DNA from 4 places in the Williamsia sp. DF01-3 genome. Region 4 is predicted to be linked to each of the others. Evidence: predicted binding sites of a transcription regulator. Region 4 holds the regulator's gene; each other region holds the start of a gene.
What was found. Region 4 encodes LexA, which represses DNA repair genes until DNA is damaged. Its sites were predicted from a motif close to CGAACANNTGTTCG; they were not measured.
Positions count from the first base shown of each region.

Region 1 (3,713 bases), 800 kb from region 4:
GCCCGGTTCCTGGGCTTTCCTGATAATTCACTGAATTCTCTGCAAGATCGAGAATGAATAATTCGCTTCGGCGAACTCTCCCTTTCAGGACACGACTGCTGCCAACCGTTGCCCGCACCTGTTCCTGGGGCTAACGTTCCGCTCGATACGGCCAGAACCAGTGCGGGGGTTGGGCGTATCCCGTGCGACGTCCCCAATGGCGACCGCGGTGTGGGCAAGGTGTTCGGCCGAGATTTACCTACTGGAAACTGCGGGCATACAAGCCCGTTGATTGCCCCGGTAGAAGATTCCGCTGAACCTTTTGGCCACTTCGAGCTCACGATTTGGTTGAGCTTGGATTACACAGCAATCCTGTGAGAGGGAACGAATGAGCAAGTTCAGCATGTTCGGTCTGCGCCGCGTTGTCGGCGCTGGCGCGATTACCGCGGTTGCCGCCATTGGCCTGGCCAGCATGGGCGCAGGAAACGCCGCCGCAGGACCCCTGCCCAGCGGCAGCAAGGTGACCCAGGTGTCGACGGCACCGTCGTCAAGATCAGCCGCACCGGCGAGGCCGCTTACCCGGTCCCGTCCTTGGCGAACAACGGCGCAGGTCGCGCCGCAGAGGTTTCCGGCCTCGTCACCGTGACCGCCGATGGCGCCAGCGGTACCCTGACCACCGGCTACATCGTCGGCTGCCAGGTCGACATCACCGGTCTCGAAGGTGGCCTGAACGCCTCCATCGATTCTTCTCTGAGCCTGGGCCTCGACGGCTCGCTCACGTTCCCACTGGCACCTGGTGAAGCGGCTTTCGTTCCGCTCGGCACCAAGAGCTTCGAGGGCGGCGTTGCAAGCGTCCAGTACAAGCGTCAGGGCATCGAGGTGCAGCAGTGTGGCGGATACGCCCAGGCTCGCGCCTTCACCACCGTGCAGACCGAGGGCAACTACGTCATCAAGTCGACCCTCTATGGCGCCCCGTTCAGCCTGAACTGATCGTCGGCAGATAAACCAACTAGCCTGAAATCTTATCTGCCGCAAGCAGATTCATATTCCTGAAGGGGAATCATGCGCAACAAACTCTCGCGTCGTCTCGCCGCGGTGGCCGGCATCGCCGGTGTCTCGGCCATCGCACTGTCCTCCATGGGTGCCGGCGGCGCAGCTGCCGGTGCTCTGCCCGGTGGCGTCGCCACCCAGAAGCTGATCGACGGCTCCAACGTCACCGTCACGCTGAAGGACGAGTTCGTCAACATCCAGCCGTCGACCGTGGCGGTTCCGACCAGCCGCAACGTGTGGCTGTCGGGCAAGGTGCTCGTCACCGTCGACGGTGAAGCCGAAGGCGCCACCGTCGAAGCCGGTTACGTTGTCGGCTGCCAGCTGACCTTCGGTGCCGGCGGTAAAGCCGGTATCGGGACCTCGCTGGATCTTTCGGCTCCCGGCACCCCGTTCACCACTCCCGAGGCCGGCCTGAGCGGCGGTCTGACGCTCGGACCCGGTGAGGCCACCTACGTGCCGATCCTGTCGTCCGACGACGCCACCGACTTCAGCTTCGAGGGCAACGCCGGCGGCATCGCTTACAGCCAGGAAACCGTCAAGATCGACGGCTGCGCCGGATACGCCGAAGGACAGGCGTACGTCAAGGTCACCGTCGACACCCCGTCGGTCACCGGCATCGTCACCCTGTGGGGCTCCAAGTTCAGCCTCGGCTGATAGGCAGATCCCTGCTGCTTGACAACTGAACAACCCGGAAGCCGGACCACCGCAGGGTGTTCCGGCTTTCGGTGTTTCACCAGGACGATGAAATTGCTGGTGCTGGCCGGGAAGGCGCCGCGACCGTGAGCATTCGAACATGCGTTCGACAATCTGCTGATATTGGATTACAATTGGTCATAGGGAATCGTCCTGACAACTGAGGCACTCCGCATCTGTTGTCAGCGTTCGCTTTTCGGTTGACTGGGGGGTCATCATGTCCGACGGTGCTGTCATCGATTCGCCTGTGGTGGGCGCGGTGTCAGATCTGGAGTCGGCGATCGATCAGCTCGCCGAACTGAATCTGACGACGCTTTCCGACGAGGATTGTGTACGTCTGGTCGACCGATTGGAGGTCGCATCGCGGCGGTTGCAGTCCGCAGGGTTGCCGGTGTTGCGGGAAGTGGTTGTGCGACGCGCGTATTCGAAACTCGGGTGTTCCTCGCCGGCTGCGATGTTGACCTCGCTGGCGCGGCTGCGCCCGGGGGCTGCCCGAGCTCGGGTGGAAGCAATGGACGCGTTGACGCCGTCGGTGACTCCCAGCGGTGAAGTGGTAGATGCTCGATTCCCGAACACCGCAGAAGCGTTGCGCGAGGGTGTGATCGGACTTGATCACGCTGGAGTGGTGGCGAGGGTGATGGCAAAGATTCCGCACAAGGTCGATGCGGAGAAGCGGACAAATACAGAGGTGGCGCTGGCTGATCTGTGCCGCAAGCACACTCCCGGACAAGTCGAGGCGATCGGTGAGCGCATCCTCGAGTACTTGGATCCCGACGGGACGTTGGCCGATGACACCGACAGGGCCCGGAAACGTGGATTCACCGTGGGGAAGCCGGCCACGGATCTCATGTCGACGGTAGCGGGACATCTGGACCCGGTGACCCGGGCGTTGCTGGATGTGATGCTCGCGGTGTGGGCCGCTCCGGGGATGAACAATCCTGATGATCCGCTGTCGCCCTCAGGTGCAGCCGATGATCCGACGTTGGACAGAGACCTGCTGCAGGCTGCGGCAGACAACGACACCCGCAGTGCGGCGCAGCGTAATCACGATGCGGTGAAATCGATGCTGATGTACCTGCTCGAATCGGGGCAGCTGGGCAAGACGCATCACGGTTTGCCAGTGCAGGTCGTCATCAACATGACCAAAGACCAGCTCGACCAGTACATGCGCGAGCAGGTGTCGCCAGAAGGCGTTGGCGGAGAGAGCTTTTCGAGATCTGAGTTTGGACCCGGTCGAGCGCTGGCGTTGGCAGCAGAATCAGACCGCGAACCGGAGCCAGACTACACGCCGGAGCCAGACCGCAAGCCGGAGCCGGCCCGCGAGGCAGAGCGCACGCCAGAGCCGGCATCAACGCTGGAGCCAGACCCCGAAGCAGAGCAAGACCGTGAAGCGGAGGACGTTCACCCGTACCTGGAGACGCAGTGGGAGGATCTGAGCTGGTTGCCTTCGTTCCCTGGTGGGCCGTCACGGCCGTACGGCACGGGCCTGGTCTATACGGCGACCGGTGCGGTGTTGCCGATCGCTGATGCGCTGAGGCTTGCAGTGCGTTCCGACAAGACGCTGGCAATTTTCGAGAACCACTCGAATGAGCCGTTGTTCCTGGGTCGAGCACGCCGATTGGCCAGTGAGGCGCAACGTCTGGCGATGTTTGCCGCGCACCGAGGGTGTTCGCATCCGGGCTGTTCGAATCCGGCGTTGTGGGCCGAGGCGCACCATGTCCGCGAATGGGCGCAGGGCGGGTTCACCGACATCACTCACCTGGCTCCGGCATGCCCGCAGCACCACCAACTCGTCGGACCGGGGGAGCATCGGTGGCAGACGGTGATGATCACCGACGGCCCCGACGCAGGGCGGTGTGCCTGGATCCCGCCGGCACTGTTGGATCCGGAGCGACAACCCCGGGTCAACCGTGCCCACCACCCGGACGAAGCCATCATCGAGGCCCGTCAGGGCATGCTCGCCCGCCGCAAAGCCGAACTCGAGCAACGCA
Region 1 is NZ_JALKFS010000005.1:2,054,662-2,058,374, forward strand. Features, by position in the region: partial or broken gene MVA47_RS11780 (MspA family porin) at 368-969, shown strand; gene MVA47_RS11785 (MspA family porin) at 1,042-1,683, shown strand; gene MVA47_RS11790 (DUF222 domain-containing protein) at 1,940-3,713, shown strand, end outside.
Region 1: MVA47_RS11790 (DUF222 domain-containing protein) is a predicted target of LexA. The motif match lies at 1,818-1,831, and genes of this name have one in related genera.

Region 2 (3,713 bases), 1.2 Mb from region 4:
CAGTAGCGCTGCAAACGCCGATACCGCGACAGTGGCGGTTGAGCCGACGAAGGCGGAGTCAGCGCGCTGCGTACGCTTCATCTCACCCTCCTCGTGTCGGCCAAAATCGACTATACCCCCGTAGGGTACCGAAGCAAGTAGGTCGACTTCGACTAGAGCCACTTCGTGGCCTGGCGTAACGCAGGTTCCGTAGCGACCTGCTGTCCGGCCCGCGTGTGTTGATCCAGATCTTCCGGTCGCCATTCAGGACCACTCGGATGATGCCCCGGGTTTTGAGGTCGTGGTGCTCTTTGCACAGGCACTCGAAGTTCGCTTCGATCGACCACCCACCGGCCTTGGGGTTGGCATGGTTGAACGGCACGATGTGGTCGAGCTCGCATTTGTCCGCGGGGACGAAACAGCCCGGATACCGGCAATGCCCATCGAGCGCACGCACTATTCGAGCCAGCCTTGCCCCGGGTCGATATCTCAACGCGCCCGGCGGCGGCGTACTCCAACCACCGTGGCCATCCTGATCGGGTGGCGCTTTCAGGGCGGCGGCAGGCCCAGGTTCTTCTCCCCCAGCACGATTCGACTTCCGCCGTCGACCGAGCTCATCAACACCGCCGTGATGTCGTCACGGGTGATCGCCGCGCCTGCGGCAGTGGTGAACAAATCGAGGAGTCCCGAGACTGCCTTTTCCCCGACCGTCACCAAGCCCCGCCACCTGGACCGACCTGCCAACGACCGCGACTGCTCACAATCGAGCGGCCCATACCCGAGCAGATATCCCGGATTTGATGACAACCCCAGGACTGTCGGCAGGTCGACCACCAACTCCGTCCATGCGCGAGGAGCCGACCGCGCCGGCTTCCGCTCTGCATCGGCCAGGTCGCGCGTGTCTGCTTCTGAACTGACGGCTGATTCTGCGGGATTCGACGTCTCGGCGACAGCAGCTTCAGTCTGGCCATGGCTGGTTGCGATCGCATCGAGCACCGCGTCCACTTGTCCGGCCCGATCGTCCGGCGCCATTTCATCGAGCTGCGCTTTGACCCGGACCGCTTCTTCCGCAGTGCATGCGGTGATCACACTCGCCATCCCACCCGCACGCCGACGCACCACCACCCGCCGAGCCGGATCGGCTACCTCGTTATCGTCCGCGGCCTCCGGCTCGAACAACATCAGATGACGATCCAGTTCTTCGGCAAATGAGTTGTCACCCAACAGCATCGCGTCGTCCGCGAGCACACCGTCTAGGTCCATCACCGCGTCCCGGTACCCCCGCGATGCCCGGTGATGCAGCGCCTTGAGCTTGCCGATGCTCACCTCACCGGCATCAAGCGCCTCGGCCAAAGCCGGCAGGTGATCCAGCAACCGCCGACACCGCAACAAATGATCGGCCTGCCCGGTGGTGTATCGCCACGCCACCGCAATCTCACACGCCGCCGCCCGAGTGCCGTTCTCGTCGTCATTGCTCGAGACATACCGGTAGTACTCCAGGCCGTCATCGAGCCGCCGCGCCCACGCCCGATTGACCTCACGAACCCCAGACTGCACCCGCGACAACAACTCCGACGCCTCAGCGCCCATCGTGGTGGCCCCCGGCCAACTCACAACTCGATCATAGGTTCGAAGTCTGACAAGTGTTTGAGCCGAACGCAGTTGACTACACGTCCAAGCGAAACTCCACCACGTTCCGTCACAGAACAACCTGTGCAGCCGACACCTCCGCGTCCACGACGCGTTTCAACTCGCCGTGGAGCCGATGAACGGAGCACGCGACTGAGCCCAGCCCAAACGACGCCGTGTCGAGCGGTCAGAGCCGGGCCCAAGCGCGCCAGTACACCCCGCTCAGGAAACCACTGATTGGACGATCTCGGCGATGCGCTTCTCCGTGGGCTGGTCGAGGGTCTCGAAGTACCATGCTGCGGGCATCAATGTTCCGTCGGACGCGCCTGCGGGGACGAGCGCGACCTTCTCGGTGAGAGCAAGGTTGACGCGTTCGTCGTTACGCAACGTCACCAGTGCAGGCGTGCTCGCGGAGAGCGCATAGGCGGGCATGCCGTACCAGATCCGCGGCTTCAGCGTGGGCGCGGCAGCCACGATGACCTCGTGCACTCGCTGCATGAGTGACCGCCCCGGTTCGTCCATCTTCGCGATCTTGTCGACCACCTGGGCAAGGTTCTTCTCGTCCTTCGATGCCATGTCATGTCCTCTCGTCAGCCAATGCCTTGCATCGGCAGTTGAAGTCGGCGCAATCACGCGCCGCACCTCATCCGGACATGTCCCGAGCGAGTCGGGCCTCTCCGCAATGTTTCAGGCGACCCGCGCCTGGAAGTGCAGTCGGCAGCATCCGCTGCCACATTGAGGATAACCACGCTCTTGCAACGGCGCGGGCCGAAACAGAGTAGGTCAGGACTCTTCTTCTCGGCGATTCGATCACACGTTGAAGCGGAACTCCACGACATCCCCGTCGGCCATCACGTAGTCCTTGCCTTCCATCCGGACCTTGCCTGCAGCTTTCGCCGCAGCCATCGAGCCGGCGGCGTCGAGGTCGTCGAATGACACGATCTCGGCTTTGATGAAGCCCTTCTCGAAGTCGGTGTGGATGACACCTGCAGCCTTGGGCGCGGTGTCGCCCTTGTGAATTGTCCACGCGCGCGACTCTTTTGGTCCCGCGGTGAGGTAGGTCTGCAGCCCGAGGGTGTGAAATCCCGCGCGGGCCAGTGAATGCAGGCCGGGCTCGTCCTGGCCGATGGAGTCGAGCAGCTCCTGGGCATCCTCGGCGTCGAGTTCGAGCAACTCGCTCTCCACCTTGGCGTCGAGGAACACCGCGTCTGCCGGGGCCACAACAGCTTTGAGTTCAGCGATGCGGTCGGCGTCGGTGAGCACGGACTCATCGGCGTTGAACACGTAAAGGAAGGGCTTGGTGGTCATCAGATGCAGCTCACGGAGTTTCGCGAAGTCCAGCGAGTCCTTCTGTGAGAACAGGGTCTTGCCTTCGTCGAGTACCTTCTGCGCGGCCTGGGCAGCCGCCACGACCTCGACGAGGTCCTTGTTCTTCCGAGAATCCTTCTCCAGCCGCGGCAGCGCCTTCTCGAGCGTCTGCATGTCGGCGAGGATGAGCTCGGTCTCGATCACCTCGATGTCGGACACCGGATCGACCCGGCCGTCCACGTGCACCACATCGTCATCGGCGAACACACGCACCACCTGGCAGATGGCTTCGGCTTCGCGGATGTTGGCGAGGAACTGGTTGCCCATCCCCTCGCCCTCCGAGGCGCCCTTGACGATGCCCGCGATGTCGACGAACGACACCGTGGCCGGCAGGATCCGCTCGCTGGCGAAGATCTCCGCGAGCCGGGCCAGCCGCGAGTCGGGCAACTCCACCACACCGATGTTGGGCTCGATCGTGGCGAACGGGTAGTTCGCGGCAAGCACATCGTTGCGGGTCAGCGCGTTGAAAAGGGTGGATTTGCCGACGTTGGGCAGTCCGACGATACCGAGGGTAAGACTCACAACCGACCAGTCTAGTGGCCGCCCGGAGCACGTCGGCGCGCCGTACGATTCCCGCCGCCGCGCGAGTGCCTAGGTGGGTTCGGGCTCGGTGGGCAATTCGCTCTTGGGAACCACCAGATCGTCGTCCTCTTCTTCCGTCTCCACCGTCTCGCCGGCGCGGATGGCGATCTGCTCGTCGAGGTACCGCAGGATCACCGTGCCGACCGCCGCGACCG
Region 2 is NZ_JALKFS010000005.1:4,052,626-4,056,338, forward strand. Features, by position in the region: gene MVA47_RS21210 (DUF6153 family protein) at 1-81, opposite strand, end outside; gene MVA47_RS21215 (DUF222 domain-containing protein) at 529-1,593, opposite strand; gene MVA47_RS21220 (DUF1801 domain-containing protein) at 1,831-2,184, opposite strand; gene ychF (redox-regulated ATPase YchF) at 2,419-3,498, opposite strand; gene MVA47_RS21230 (AI-2E family transporter) at 3,568-3,713, opposite strand, start outside.
Region 2: MVA47_RS21215 (DUF222 domain-containing protein) is a predicted target of LexA. The motif match lies at 1,598-1,611, and genes of this name have one in related genera.

Region 3 (3,713 bases), 2.6 Mb from region 4:
ACGCCGTACCCCGACGAGGTGACCCATGCGTTCGTTCGCGAGGCGGCAGACACGGGTGTCGACATCTTCAGGATCTTCGATGCGCTCAACAACGTCGATCAGATGCGTCCGGCCATCGATGCGGTTCGCGACACGGGCACAGCTGTTGCCGAAGTGGCGATGTCGTACACCGGCGATCTGACCGATCCAGACGAGGACCTGTACACGCTCGACTACTATTTGCGGCTCGCCGAACAACTGGTGGAGGCCGGCGCACACATTCTCGCGATCAAGGACATGGCCGGTCTGCTGCGTCCCCCGGCCGCCGCAACCCTTGTCGCAGCACTGCGTTCACGTTTTGATCTACCGGTTCATCTCCACACCCATGACACCCCGGGCGGCCAGTTGGCCACGTACCTCGCGGCCTGGGACGCCGGTGTCGACGCCGTCGACGGCGCCAGCGCCGCGTTGGCCGGCACCACCAGTCAGCCGGCGCTGTCGGCGATCGTGGCCGCGACCGAGCACACAACACGTGACACCGGGCTCGATCTCAGCGCCGTGTGCGACCTCGAACCCTACTGGGCCGCAATCCGTTCGAACTATGCGCCATTCGAGTCAGGACTCCCCGCTCCCACCGGCCGCGTGTACACCCACGAGATCCCGGGCGGGCAGCTGTCCAACCTGCGCCAGCAGGCCTCGGCGCTCGGCCTGGCCGATCGGTTCGAGGACATCGAGTCGGCCTATGCCGGCGCCGACCGGATTCTGGGCCGATTGGTCAAGGTGACCCCGTCGTCGAAGGTCGTCGGCGACCTCGCGTTGGCGCTTGTCGGCGCCGATGCGACAGCGGACGACTTCGCAGCCGAACCGTCCTCTTATGACATCCCGTCGTCGGTCATCGACTTCCTCCGCGGCGACCTCGGCGACCCCGCCGGTGGCTGGCCAGAACCGCTGCGGTCCCGGGCGCTGGCCGGTCGGGCCGAGCCAAGAGCGGTCACACCCCTCACGGAACAACAGCTTGCGGGACTGTCGGGGCCGAGCGAAGTCAAGCGGGAGACGTTGAACCGGCTGCTGTTCCCCGGTCCGACAACGGAATTCGAAACCCACCGCGACAACTTCGGAGACACCGCGCAGTTGTCGACCAATCAATACTTCTACGGCCTGCGGCAAGGTGAGGAGCACCGGGTGCAACTCGAACCCGGCGTGGAGTTGCTGATCGGTCTGGAAGCCATCTCCGAACCCGATGCCCAGGGCATGCGAAACGTGCTGTGCATCCTCAACGGTCAGCTCCGTCCGGTACAGGTACGTGACCGCAGCGTCGAGACGACCACTCGCGAAGCCGAAAAGGCCGATCGCACCGATCCGGGACAGGTGCCGGCGCCGTTTACCGGTGTGGTCACGTTGTCGGTCAAAGAGGGCGACGCCATCGAGCAGGGTGAATTGGTGGGAAGCATCGAGGCGATGAAGATGGAGGCCGCGATCACCGCGCCCCGCTCCGGCACCGTCAGCCGAGTGCCCATCAGTGGTGCAGCACAGGTCGATGGTGGCGACCTGCTTCTGGTGATCGGGTGACGAAGGACCGTAAGAACGTATGTGCGGGAGCACAACTCGCGGCGGAGGGAGTGCCGGCCGCGTAGCGGTGGTAGTCGACGTGGCCACTTTTACTCGAACAGACGTTCGACAATCTGGGGTTTGACCGGTAGACTTTGAGAAAGTAGTTCATCGGGGCTGGGGGGCTTCATGAGTGGTTCGGTGACGGTTGATCCACCGTCGGTTCCGTTGTTGGTGGGGTTGTATCGCGATCTTGATGCGGTGCTGCAGCGGATTGCTGGGGCGTCGTCGGCTGATGTTGATGATGTGCAGGTTGCTGAGTTGGTGCGGGTGAACGAGAGAGTTGTTCGGGCACTGTCGTTTCAGGGCCTTCGGCGGTTGCAGGAGGTGAATGATCGGGGTTTGTTTCGTAAGGCTGGTCATTCGACGTTGCATCGGTTTGTGATGAGTGAGCTGCGGGTCTCTCGTGGTGATGCCTCCTCGCGGTTGAAAGCACTTGATGCGGCCGGTGTGTTGTTGTCGATGCAGGGCGAAGTGCTGCCGCCGAAATGTCCGGCCGCTGCGGAAGCGTTGGCCGAGGGCGCGATTGGGTTGGCGCACATGGATGTCATGCTCAAAGTCCGCGACAAGATTCCGCACAAGTCAGCGCCGGAGGTGTATGACGTGGTCGATGCGTGGCTGACCGACAACGCGCGCACGTTGACTCCGACTGAGCTCGAGGTGTGTGGGCGGGAAGTGTTGGCGCGGGTGGATCCGGACGGGTCGCTCACTGATGACGCTGACCGCAGACGTAACCGGGGCTTGTCTGATGGCGGCCAGGGCTTGGACATGATGGCCAAAATTACCGGCAACCTGGACCCGGCAACATTGGCGTTGTTTCGAACCGTGATGGATGTGTGGGCAGCACCAGGGATGAACAACCCTGATGACCCGAACTCACCCACCGGCGCCGCAGACGACCCGAGCATGGACCCAGCAATCCTCGAGGCTGCCGCGGGGCGTGACACCCGTTCGCGTGCGCAGCGTCAGCATGATGCGGTCAAGGCGATCTTGAAGACGATTCTGGAGTACAGGTTGTTGGGTACTTCGCATCGTGGCCTGCCGGTGCAGGTGATTGTCACGATGACCAAGCAGCAGCTTGATGAGGCTGCGGGGATCGCCCACACCGCCTCCGGGGTAGATGTACCCGTGAAGGATGCGTTGGAGTTGGCGGCGCGGGCGGAGTGGTCGTTGGCGGTGTTCGCCAACCACTCCGCGGACGTTCTCTACTTCGCTCGGGCCAAACGCACTGCCCAGCAAGGCCAGCGGATGGCGTTGTTCGCCAAAGACCGGGGCTGTACGAGTCCGGGTTGTCGTAACCCGATCTCCTGGACCGAAATCCATCACACCACCGCCTGGGCCGATGGCGGCTTTACTGACATCGACGAACTGGCCCCAGCGTGCATCCCGCACCACGCGATGATCGGACCCGGCGACGATCAATGGCAAACAGTCATGGTCACCGATGGTCCCGACGCCGGACGCGTGGCGTGGATCCCACCGAAATACATCGACCCCGATCAACAACCCAGGATCAACCGCGCCCACCACGTCGATGTCACCGTCGAAGCCACCTGGCAACGCGTGATCAACGAACGACAGGCCGCACTCGATGAACGCGAGGAACGGATGAAATCACGACAACTCGACGCTCCTTCACCGGCGGTGGGCGATCACGCAGACCACGATGATTCGTCCGAACACCTCGAGTAGGTGCCATCACCCGACGAGTACGCATAGCCAGAAGGCCTTGCCGAACTCAGGCGCTGCCCGGCAAGGCGGGTTGCTCTAGATGAGAGCTGAAGCAACGGCCTCCAGGTGAACGGTGGGGTCGCCGAACAGCAACTCACTGGTCTTGGCCCGGCGGAAGTACCTGTGCAACGGGTGCTCCCAGGTGAATCCGATGCCGCCGTGGATCTGCACGGACTCCTCGGCCGCGAAGGTCGCGGCTCGGGAGGCAAGTACTCGGGCCGTCGCGGCAGCGACGAATAACTCGCCGCTACTGCGGGAGTCGGCGTCGGCGGCATCGAGTACAGCTGCCTCGGCCAGTTCGATTGCCACCAGCATGTCGGTGAGTCGATGTTTGATCGACTGAAAAGACCCGATGGCACGTCCGAACTGTTGACGGGTCTTGGCGTAGTCGACAG
Region 3 is NZ_JALKFS010000005.1:211,156-214,868, reverse strand. Features, by position in the region: gene MVA47_RS02830 (pyruvate carboxylase) at 1-1,548, shown strand, start outside; gene MVA47_RS02825 (HNH endonuclease signature motif containing protein) at 1,717-3,279, shown strand; gene MVA47_RS02820 (acyl-CoA dehydrogenase family protein) at 3,355-3,713, opposite strand, start outside.
Region 3: MVA47_RS02825 (HNH endonuclease signature motif containing protein) is a predicted target of LexA. The motif match lies at 1,643-1,656, and genes of this name have one in related genera.

Region 4 (3,713 bases):
TCACCGCCACGGTGCCCGCCGCGCTGTCGCGCCAGCTGGCATCTCTGGCCATCCCGGAGGCGGCCGAATAGCGCTCCGAACTGCAGCTTTGGGCCAGATGTAGAATCCGGTTACAGTTGGATATCCAACCAATGCCACCTGTAATGGAGACCTGACGATGGAACGCACCCTTTTCGAGCCCGAGCACCTTCTCTTCCGCGATTCGTACCGGAGCTTCCTCGAACAGCACGTGGCACCGAACCACGAACGCTGGGAAGAGCAGAACCTGGTGGACCGGGATGTCTGGGTCGAAGCAGGCAAGAACGGATTCCTCGCGGTGGAGGCTCCCGAGGAGTTCGGCGGCGGGGGAGTCGACGACTTCCGTTACAACACCATCATCGACGAAGAGACCGTCCGCGGCGGCTACAGCGGTATCGGCTTCGCGCTGCACAACGACGTGGTGGCTCCGTACCTGCTCGACCTCTGCAACGACGAGCAGAAGGCACGTTGGCTGCCCGGCTTCGTCTCCGGTGAGCTGATCACCGCGATCGCGATGACCGAGCCCGGCACCGGTTCCGATCTGCAGGGCATCAAGACCAACGCCAAGAAAGACGGCGACAACTGGGTGCTGAACGGCTCCAAGACGTTCATCACCAACGGCATCAACGCCGACCTCGTCATCGTGGTGGCCCGCACCGACCCTGAGGCCGGTGCGAAGGGGTTCAGCCTGCTGGTGGTCGAGCGCGGTATGGAGGGATTCGAACGCGGCCGCAATCTCGACAAGGTCGGGATGAAGGCGCAGGACACCGCCGAGCTGAGCTTCGACAACGTCAAGGTGCCCGCCGAGAACTTGCTGGGCGAGGAGGGCATGGGCTTCATCTACCTGATGCAGAACCTTCCGCGGGAGCGCCTGTCGATCGCTGTTGTGGCGGCCGGCGCCATGGAGTCGGTTCTCGAGACGACAATCCAGTACACGAAGGACCGCAAGGCATTTGGCCGCCCGATCGGTAGCTTCCAGAACTCGCGGTTCCTGCTCGCCGAACTGGCGACGTCCACCGCTACCACCCGTGTGTTCGTCGATCGGTGTATCGAACTGCTCAACGAGAAGAAGCTCACCGTTCCGGACGCGGCGATGGCGAAGTACTACGCCACCGAGAACCAGGTCCACCTCATCGATCGTTGCCTGCAGCTGCACGGCGGCTACGGCTACATGCGTGAGTACTCGGTGGCCAAGGCCTTCCTCGATTCACGAGTTCAGACCATCTACGGCGGCACCACCGAGATCATGAAGGAAGTCATCGGCCGAAGCCTCGGCGTCTGAGTACGAGTTTCAGAACTACGCGAAGTGGGGTGCACCGGAAGGTGCACCCCACTCGTGTCTGCGTAGTCTCCGCGTCTGCCCGGTTACCGAGGATGTTGCCGGACGCCTCAGAGGCGCCGCATCACCGTGACAACTTTCCCCAACACCACGGCGTTGTCGCCGGGGATGGGGTCGAACACTGGGTTGTGCGGCATCAGCCACACCGCATCCTTGGTGCGTTTGAACGTCTTGACGGTCGCCTCCCCGTCGATCATGGCCGCAACGATGTCGCCGTTGTCTGCGACATTCTGCTGCCTGACGACCACCCAGTCGCCGTCACAGATGGCGGCATCGATCATCGACTCGCCGACCACTCGCAGGAGGAACAAAGATCCTTCCCCGACAAGCTCTTTCGGTAGCGGGAACACGTCTTCGACGGCTTCCTCGGCCAGGATCGGCCCGCCGGCCGCGATGCGGCCGAGGACCGGAACGAACGTCGGTGTCGGCAGGGATTCGTCGGGGACCTGGACCTGGCCGGCAGCCGTGGCCGGATTGAGGTCGGTGTCCTGGATGTTGACCGCCCGGGGACGGTTGTTCTCGCGCTGGAGGAATCCTTTGCGCTCGAGGGTTCGGAGCTGATGAGCGACCGACGACGTGGAGGTGAGGCCGACAGCATCACCGATCTCGCGGATGGACGGGGGATAGCCGCGTTCGCGGACCGACGCCCGGATCACCTCCAGCACGGCTTTCTGGCGCGGGGTCAGCGACCCCTCGGCCAGCGGTTCGGAAGTGACCACCGTCGCGGCCGCCGCGTCCGGCGGCGTCCGGGTGTCTGTCGTATCGGCCATCAGGTCCTCCAGTTCGTATGGTGTCCGGCCAAGGTGTCGTAGCTGTCGAGAGAGGTAAACGCACACGTTGTTCGTTGGATTATGGGGATCACGCTAATGCAATCTGTCACAACTCTCAAACATTTGTTCGATTGGGCGTGGCGTGTGTCGGACCACCGTGATACAACTCGAACAATCGTTCAATCGAACGAGTGATCGAACTGTTGACCCGAGGATCGAACAATGACTGCAGCCACCACCATCAGCCGCCCGGCCGCTGAGCGGCCCCGTCGCCGCCTCGCCCGAGTCGGTGGGCCCGTCGCCTCCGATCAGTACACCCGCACGGCGCGAGCGCGTGTCGACAGTACTCGTCGGCCGGCCGACCGCAGGCTCGCCGCCGACCGCCGTGTTGTGGTTGGCTGCGCCGAGCCGGGCAGTTCCGCACCGACGGTCGCCGTCGAGCGCGATGTGTATTTCCGCCGACGTGCCTGGGCCGGGGCCGCCGTGGTCGGAATCGGCCTGATGATGCTCGTGTTGTTCCTCATGTTCTTCGGCCGGGTGGTCGAGAGCGGTGCCGCTCCGGCGAACACCGGGACCGCTGTCGTCCATGTGCAGTCGGGAGAATCGTTGGGCGACATCGCCTCTCGAATCGCACCCGAGATGCCGACCGAAGCGGTGGTGGAGAAGATCATGGACCTCAACGCGATGAGCAATTCAGCGTTGTCGCCGGGGCAATCCCTGGTGACGCCGATCTACGCGCGGTAGCCGCAGTGTTGGGGCAAGCAATCGGCCGGGCGGTATCCTCTACAACAGAGTGTCCGGTCATTCCGACGGGGCCGCTGACGTCCGAGGAACCCTGCATGCACTGCCCGTTTTGCAAGAACGAGGACACGCGGGTCGTCGACTCACGGGTGGCCGACGAGGGCCAGGCGATTCGTCGTCGGCGGGCCTGCTCGCAATGCGGACGGCGGTTCACCACGGTGGAGAGCGCAGTCCTTGCGGTCGTCAAACGCAACGGTGTCACCGAACCTTTCAGTCGCGAGAAGGTGATGAGGGGCGTGAGGCGCGCCTGCCAGGGCCGCGCGGTAGACGATGACCGTCTGCACCTGCTCGCGCAGCAGGTCGAAGAGGCTGTCCGCGCCTCAGGATCGGCCGAAGTTCCCAGCAACGAAGTGGGCCTGGCGATCCTGGGCCCGTTACGGGATCTCGACGAGGTCGCTTACCTTCGTTTTGCGTCGGTGTATCGCTCGTTCGACTCAGTCGAAGACTTCCAAAAAGAGATCGACGATCTGCGAGCCGCCAGACCCTGACGGGTTTCGTCCGGCATGTCGTGCCGCCGGATCAGCGCAGTTCCCGGATGGCTTTGATCGCCCGTTTCTCCGACACGGGATACGCAGTACGCAGGTGCTGTGCGAACAATCCGACTCTCAGTTCTTCGACGATCCATCCAGCTTGCTCGTTGACTGCGTCCCGCCGACCGGGCGGAACGTGTCGCAGGTGATCAGTCCACGCCGACACCACCCGGTCGATGGCAGCCATCGCCTGGGCATCGCGAGCGGCGCCTGCCGGGAGCTGTTCGAGTCTCGACCTCGCAGCATCGAGGTAGC
Region 4 is NZ_JALKFS010000005.1:2,855,950-2,859,662, forward strand. Features, by position in the region: gene hflX (GTPase HflX) at 1-71, shown strand, start outside; gene MVA47_RS15590 (acyl-CoA dehydrogenase family protein) at 158-1,300, shown strand; gene lexA (transcriptional repressor LexA) at 1,408-2,127, opposite strand; gene MVA47_RS15600 (LysM peptidoglycan-binding domain-containing protein) at 2,350-2,871, shown strand; gene nrdR (transcriptional regulator NrdR) at 2,967-3,416, shown strand; partial or broken gene hrpA (ATP-dependent RNA helicase HrpA) at 3,448-3,713, opposite strand, start outside.